DNA from 3 places in the Hominimerdicola alba 7 genome. Region 2 is predicted to be linked to each of the others. Evidence: riboswitches for the same ligand, from Rfam matches in the RefSeq annotation. Region 2 holds a riboswitch; each other region holds the start of a gene.
The links. A riboswitch is a leader RNA that binds a small molecule or an ion and turns the genes downstream of it on or off. The one in region 2 is predicted to bind cyclic di-GMP.

Region 1 (2,275 bases), on a different replicon from region 2:
CACGGCTATGATGTTCGATACCTCGGAAGAGAGTCTTGCGTCTCTCGGTATCAGGCAGGACACGATAGCTGATGCAGAGATATCTGTTTCTGAGTATCAGGGATCAAAGAGCTTCAAAATAGTGCAGATCAGACCGACAGCAGACAGCACACTTACGGTCAATGACTTCACTAAGCTCCCACCCGTGGACTTAGACCTGATGTATACCGAAATATGCAGTCTGATCGAAAGCTCTTCAAACGACTATGATGGCAAATATACGCCGTTGTCCGATCTTACGTTGAAGATACTGACAAAGTATAAAGATAGTTTTATGACTTCCTCGGCCGCTGTATCTATGCATCACAATCTCAGGGGTGGTCTGCTGTACCACTCTTATCGTATGGTCAAGGCTGCCGATGCACTCTGTGGAGTATATACGAACCTTGACCGTGAGCTGCTTCTCTGTGGTACAGCCCTGCACGATATAGGCAAAGTATGGGAATATAAGACCTCGATCAGCGGTGATGCTGAGTTTACGGCAAGCGGAGTGCTGTTAGGTCACTTATATATGGGAGCTTCGCTTATCAAAGGCTTTGCGTCGGACGGAAACTACAACAAAGAAAAAGTTCAGCTTTTGATCCACATGATACTTTCGCACCACGGTACGCAGGAGTGGGGGACAGTATCCTGTCCGGCTATTCCAGAAGCATTTGTTTTGCACTACATCGACAACATCGATGCGAAGATGTATATGTGTGAAGAGCATTATGAGAAGTTAGATCCGGGAGAAATCACAGAAAAGAAGCCGTTTGGACTAGACAATCGTCTATATAAGCCCAATTACTAAAACAAGAATGTAAAATGGCCTTTCATCAAAGTGCAATATTATAAATGGATAATTTGTGTGTAATACCAAATATATCTTTAAATAAGCAGGATACGTACAGATTCATTGACAATTACAAGTACATGGTATATAATAAAAATATATTATATCACAAAGGCAAAATTGCTGAAAGGCAGTGACGCAAAGCTAAGGGTCTAAGCTCGAAGAGTATGACAGCCGGTTGCATAGATTTTTGGTTTATAGCTGATTAAGGCAATGCTTTTGGCGTTGCCTTTTATTTTTATTAAAGGAGTGATCAACTATGGTAAAAACAGAATTAAGCTATAATCCATACTTAATGGAAACAGTAGTGAAATTCAATGATCAGCCACCTAAAATAAATAGTATTATAGAAAAATATCGTGATAAAAAACTTCAGGAATGGGTCGAATTACTCCCTCAGGTATTTCGTGATGAGATGAACGGTTATGGATTTGATTTTTATTTTTCAGGTACAGAGTCGGATTACGAACTAATAAAATCTTCATTTAGAAAAGCAGGGGTAACAGATAACGAAGTCGCATTCTTTTATAAAAACGAGCTAGAAGAACCAGTTATAAAAAACAAACGTATTTATGATGTTTTTTCATGGTTGGATGCGCATCCCAATCGTAGATTTGATTATAAGGCTTTTAAAGATGATAATAAAGAGGTACTCGATAGTCCATATTCATTTATAACGATAAATGGAAACAAAATATCCTCTATTTCACTTTGTGACGAGAAAATAGATATTGAAAATATAGATAATGTTAATGAACTGACAACCACAGATCTTACGAATACACCAATAGTAATGTTTATAGATTCTCACGATCTAAATCGCAACAAAAGAGACCTAAGATCAATAATATGCCGTGATGATATAAGCAGCAGACAACTCTTTTTCTGCATTAGTGCTGAATTAAACAGACCTCAGATCGAAAGGATAATCTCTGATCTTGGGATACATACCCCAAATATCATAAATGATGTTAATGATGCGGTCATAAGCGATTATTTTGAAGTATATCCGCTTACTGAATACATTACAAAAGTTCTTGGGATTTTAAAAGGTACTATCAGTAAGTTACAGGCGGATGTAGATGAGGAGAATGAAAAGAGTAAGATAGTAAATTCAGGTATACATAGGAAGATCGATTCACTTGAAAACGATATAAATACTCTAAAAAACGCTGATGATCTTTTCAATCAGCGTGATAATCTGATCATACCTACGGAATATGTATCTTCAATGAAATCATTTTTCTTCAAAATTTCCGAGTGGAGAAAGAAAAAGACAAAGACTACTAATATGGATGAAGCAATTGCAATGGCTACAGAATTTAATACGATGCTTGATAAATTTTATTCTGAATTTGTAGCGGAAATAGATAGTGCTTCTGTGGCAAAAAGCGCAGAGATCGA
Region 2 (2,275 bases):
CCAACTCGTCTGCCGTCTGTTTGAAAGTAAGAAAAACTTCTTCGCCGGCAGTGTCACATTGTACAAGTTCTACCACATTACGTGCCCCTGTGAAAAGCCCGTCACTCTTTGCAGTAGCATTAGCACGAAGCTTCGTGCCGGAAATATCTCCGCTAAAGTGATATTCAAAATAGTTCACCTGCCCCTTTGTCAGCGTGATATCATCACTGCCTTTGCCGACAACGCTTCCGTCTTCCTAATATGCGATCAGAGAAGCTGAGATCGAAACATCCTGTTTTGCCTGTATCTTGTGAACTATCACCGTGTTCACGATAGAATTTATCCAGCTTGCTGCATCGATTATTTCGTAATACTTATTGCTCTCATAAGCATTAGGCGTGTCTTCTTCGGGTTCTTCATTAGTTTCGGGAAGATTTTCCGCTGTGATTGTATATTCGTCCTCAACTGCATTTTCAACCATATCGTACCTGATTATCCACGATTGATCGACAAGTTCAGCGTTTGTTATCCTGACTGTCAGAACATCACCGACTTGAACATTCGGGTCATCCGGTGAAACAAAATTAAGATGAATACCAGCCCAGATATTGTAACCGTATATTGATTCCGGATGAAGTTCCTGAGCTATAATACTTACAGTTTTTCCGTTAAGATCATCGCCCGAATTAAGAGCAGCTTCAAATGCTTCCTCATCACCGTAGTCAAGGTGAACTCTGTCCTGTGTCGGTTCTGTTTCGGATATTTTGGCAGACGTCGTTTCTTTTGGGGCTTCAGTCTCGATTTCTTCCTTTTCAGAAGTTTCAGCTGCTTCTGTAATAACAGCCGATGTTTCGGCACTAGTCGGTTTTTCCTTGGTCTGATTACCTTCTGTTGTTCCGCAGGCAGTAAATGTCAGGTAAACAGCTGCTGTAAAAGCGATAAATCTTGCGATGTTTTTCATAGTCATTCCTCCGTCCTTTGTATTTACTTGTCTTTTTATTCTGTCTTTGATTTCTTAGAAGACGCTGTATATAGAAGTAAAAGCAGAAGTCAAAACAAATGAAAAAAACCTTTTCTTCAACATAATAAGACCGACCTCCTTTTTTACATAAACAAAAAAGCAATGCGACAACGCATTGCTTAACTGTCAACCATTTTTCATGCACAACTGCATGGCAACCGGCTGTCATACCTTTCGGCTTAGACCCTTGGCTTTGCGTCACTGCTTTTCAGTAGTTTTGCTTTTTTACTATTAATTATATTATACCTTTTTATTGATTCATTGTCAATATTATTAACTATATTAGAAAATCAGACGAATAATTTCTACCATTTTCACAAAAGATAAGGTATAGAATTAACAAAACAATAAAAGGTTTTAAGCTTTTTATAAAGAATACAAATAAAATTCCCCACTAGAATAAATCGAGAAGGGGAAAATCAAACTATGTCTAAAGACAACACACTTTAATAAATCTCATCAAGCTTTGTCATAGCAGTCTTTTTCTGTTCCTCTATAACATGATAATAGAACTTCATCGTTATCGAAATGTCAGAATGCCCTAGGATTTCGAGTCAATCCCAAATTCTGTGTAAACGCAAAATAGTGCAATAGAAAAGTGTATGATGAGACCGATTGTGAAAGCAGTCGGTCTTATCAGCATATTAGCACATGATTATATGATTGTCAAGATAAAAGTATTATTCGGGTATTCTGTCTCCGTAATAGATCACAAGCTGAGCATAGATACTGCTCCAGTCCTGACGACGCCCAGTCCACTTTTTCGTGATGTCCTTCATAGCCAGATACAGCATCTTGAAAAGGCTGTCATCTGTAGGAAATACGGATTTTGTTTTGGTCACTTTCCTAAGCTGACGGTTGAATCCTTCGATTGCATTGGTGGTATAGATCAGCTTCCGAAGCTCCTGCGGGAACTTGAAATATGTGCTGAGATTAGGCCAGTTTTCGTACCATGACTTTGAGATCTTGGGATATTTGCTGTCCCAGACAGCGGCAAATTCGTCCAGAGCGTCCAGAGCAGCTTCTTCAGTGGCGGCAGTATAGACCTTTTTCAGGTCGGTCATAAGCGCCTTGATATCCTTGTAGGAGACATATTTGCTTGAATTCCTGAGCTGATGAATGATACAGTTCTGGATATCAGTTTTCGGAAATACAGCCTCTATCGCCTGAGAAAAACCTGTCAGGTTATCAGTGCAGGCGATAAGAATATCATCAACGCCTCTGTTACGCAGACTATTCAGAACGCCTGCCCAGAATTTGGCACTTTCATTTTCG
Region 3 (2,275 bases), on a different replicon from region 2:
TCTTATACTCTCCCGATGGTTCGGGGGAGTTTTTGTTATTATATCGAAAAATCAGATATAATGATTATAGGTGTATTTACTGATAATTCGGAGTTCAAAAACGTAAAAACGGAGGTATTACTAATGGAAAAATTTTCAAGCAGCAATTATATAAGCAAAAAATACGGTATTGAAGCAGGAAGTACAGTATATGTAGTTCGTGAACATCTGTATTATCTTCCTGGCGATCCTATTCCCAAACAGGAATTTTGCATTTACGAAGCGCAGATAGAGTATTTCAGAAAAGGCGGATACACTGATTTCAAAACGAAAATAACAAAGCCTGCCTTGCAGAACAACATTGATTTTTTCAAACTGACCAATCTTAATAACAATTTTGTTTTTTCTGATAAAAGAAGTGCTGCACTTTTTGCAAAAGAACTTACAGATAAATTTGAAGCGAAAAGTTATAGGAAAAATTGCCCGATGATGAGAAGGACATGGGCTGTTTATCTAGAAGACGATAAGAAAGAGGGAGAAATGAATGAAAAACCAAAAATGTGATTACTGCAGCGGTGGGGAAGTCCTTATAGGAGAAACTACAGAAATGAAAGTATTTGTTGATGCCGGAAGTACAGGTGAAGCCAGAACGATAAAGGTAGAAAGTATGCCTTGTCCTGAGAATGCTTTTTGCGGTATGAATGGAATACCTTCCAGAGGAGTGTTTTTGATCAATTACTGTCCGATGTGTGGACGGAAGCTTTAAAGGAGCTTAATAGGAAAGGGCTGTTGATGTGCAGCTCTTTTTTTGTGGGGGAGGGGAGTTGTTTGAAATTTGTGTCACGCGTGACACAAAATCACTTATAAACTACAAAAAGATTTCAGTGTATTATATTTGCCTAAAAACAAATCATTGTTTATGGTAAAAATAGAGTTTTTTGTTAAAAAACGGTTATTTATGTTCGTTTGCTTGACATATCATGATTTCATTGTATAATTATAATAAGGCTAGTTATAATAATTCAGTATTACAATTAGCTGAAAATATAAAAGCAAAATTGCTGAAAAGCAGTGACGCAAAGCCAAGGGTCTAAACCGTATGGTATGACAGCCGGTTGCTATAGATAGGTAGGTTATAGGCAATGCGTTTTGGCGCATTGTCTTTTTGTTTTAACAGATTGAGAAAGGATGATTTTATGAAAAAGAAAGTATTAGCCTTATCAGCTGCTATAACTATGATTTTGGGTACTGGAGGAGTATTTCCAAAGGCTAAATTGGATTTTAGTTCATTGATTTCAGTATACAGTTGGGAAACTAATGAGGGTTATGAATATGAAGTGATTAATCGCGATACGATTTGTATCACAGGATATAGTGGTTATGATGCAGAAATAATAATACCTGATAAAATAGATGGTAAAAAAGTTACTAGCTTAGGGGAAAATTCTTTTAGGTATACCGGAATTAAAAGCATAACGATACCCGATGGCGTAAAGAGTATAGGGGAAAATGCTTTTGATAATTGCGAATACCTGACAAGCATAACTATTCCAGAAAGTGTAGAGAAAATAGAAGGCTATACTTTTTGGGGTTGTGATAATCTGGAGAGCATAACGTTACCCAATAGCATAACTAGCATAGGGCAATGTGCTTTTGGCGGCTGCAAAAGCCTGACAAGTATTACTATACCATATAGCGTTACAAATATTGGAGATTATGCTTTAGGATATAAAATGTTATTAAGGTTTGATGAATATGAGAAACTCCCCAATTTCAAAATTTATTGCTACAAAGACGCCCAACACATCACCTTATCAACACTAAAAAATACCGAAATTCAGCATTTTTTCAAATGCTGAATTTCACCTCAATACCTGTTTCATCGGATATAAGCACGACATCAATCATCGCTGCCGCTATATCGTGCTTTTCCTGAACCGTCAGTTTATCCCACTGCTTCATAGGTTCTTCCAAAGGCTTTGTGTCGATTGCTTTACGCTTACGGCACATAGTCTGCAATTTTTTATCAAGCTTCGATTTCTGTTCGTGCAGGGCGCTCACACGCTTCTGAATGTAGTCAAAAAGTACGCTGTCCGCATCAGCGAGCTTTTCCATGAGCTTCTGGATCTCACCGTCAATGTGAATGATCTCTGTCTTGATACTCTCCGTTTCGGTGTCGGGCTTGCTGTCCTCACGCTTTGCGATTTTGAGCTGTTCGATACGCTTCTGCATTTCTTCCAGCACAGCGTCCTCGACCTGTTTCGGCTTTAACTGAATGGGCGGAGTGGGACAGCCG

Region 1: it holds a riboswitch for cyclic di-GMP, as region 2 does, so the genes downstream of both, RUMAL_RS17690 (hypothetical protein) here and RUMAL_RS20635 (hypothetical protein) in region 2, are expected to answer to the same signal.
Region 3: it holds a riboswitch for cyclic di-GMP, as region 2 does, so the genes downstream of both, RUMAL_RS21030 (leucine-rich repeat domain-containing protein) here and RUMAL_RS20635 (hypothetical protein) in region 2, are expected to answer to the same signal.

Annotation. Positions count from the first base shown of each region.
Region 1 covers NC_014824.1:211,612-213,886, reverse strand. The annotation lists gene RUMAL_RS21020 (3'-5' exoribonuclease YhaM family protein) at 1-829, shown strand, start outside; cyclic di-GMP riboswitch class I at 975-1,057, shown strand; gene RUMAL_RS17690 (hypothetical protein) at 1,131-2,275, shown strand, end outside.
Region 2 covers NC_014833.1:1,556,358-1,558,632, reverse strand. The annotation lists gene RUMAL_RS06890 (hypothetical protein) at 1-178, opposite strand, end outside; gene RUMAL_RS20635 (hypothetical protein) at 236-940, opposite strand; cyclic di-GMP riboswitch class I at 1,151-1,232, opposite strand; gene RUMAL_RS06880 (IS256 family transposase) at 1,681-2,275, opposite strand, start outside.
Region 3 covers NC_014824.1:268,747-271,021, forward strand. The annotation lists gene RUMAL_RS17915 (hypothetical protein) at 124-543, shown strand; gene RUMAL_RS17920 (hypothetical protein) at 524-745, shown strand; cyclic di-GMP riboswitch class I at 1,021-1,102, shown strand; gene RUMAL_RS21030 (leucine-rich repeat domain-containing protein) at 1,176-1,838, shown strand; gene RUMAL_RS22625 (hypothetical protein) at 1,828-2,275, opposite strand, start outside.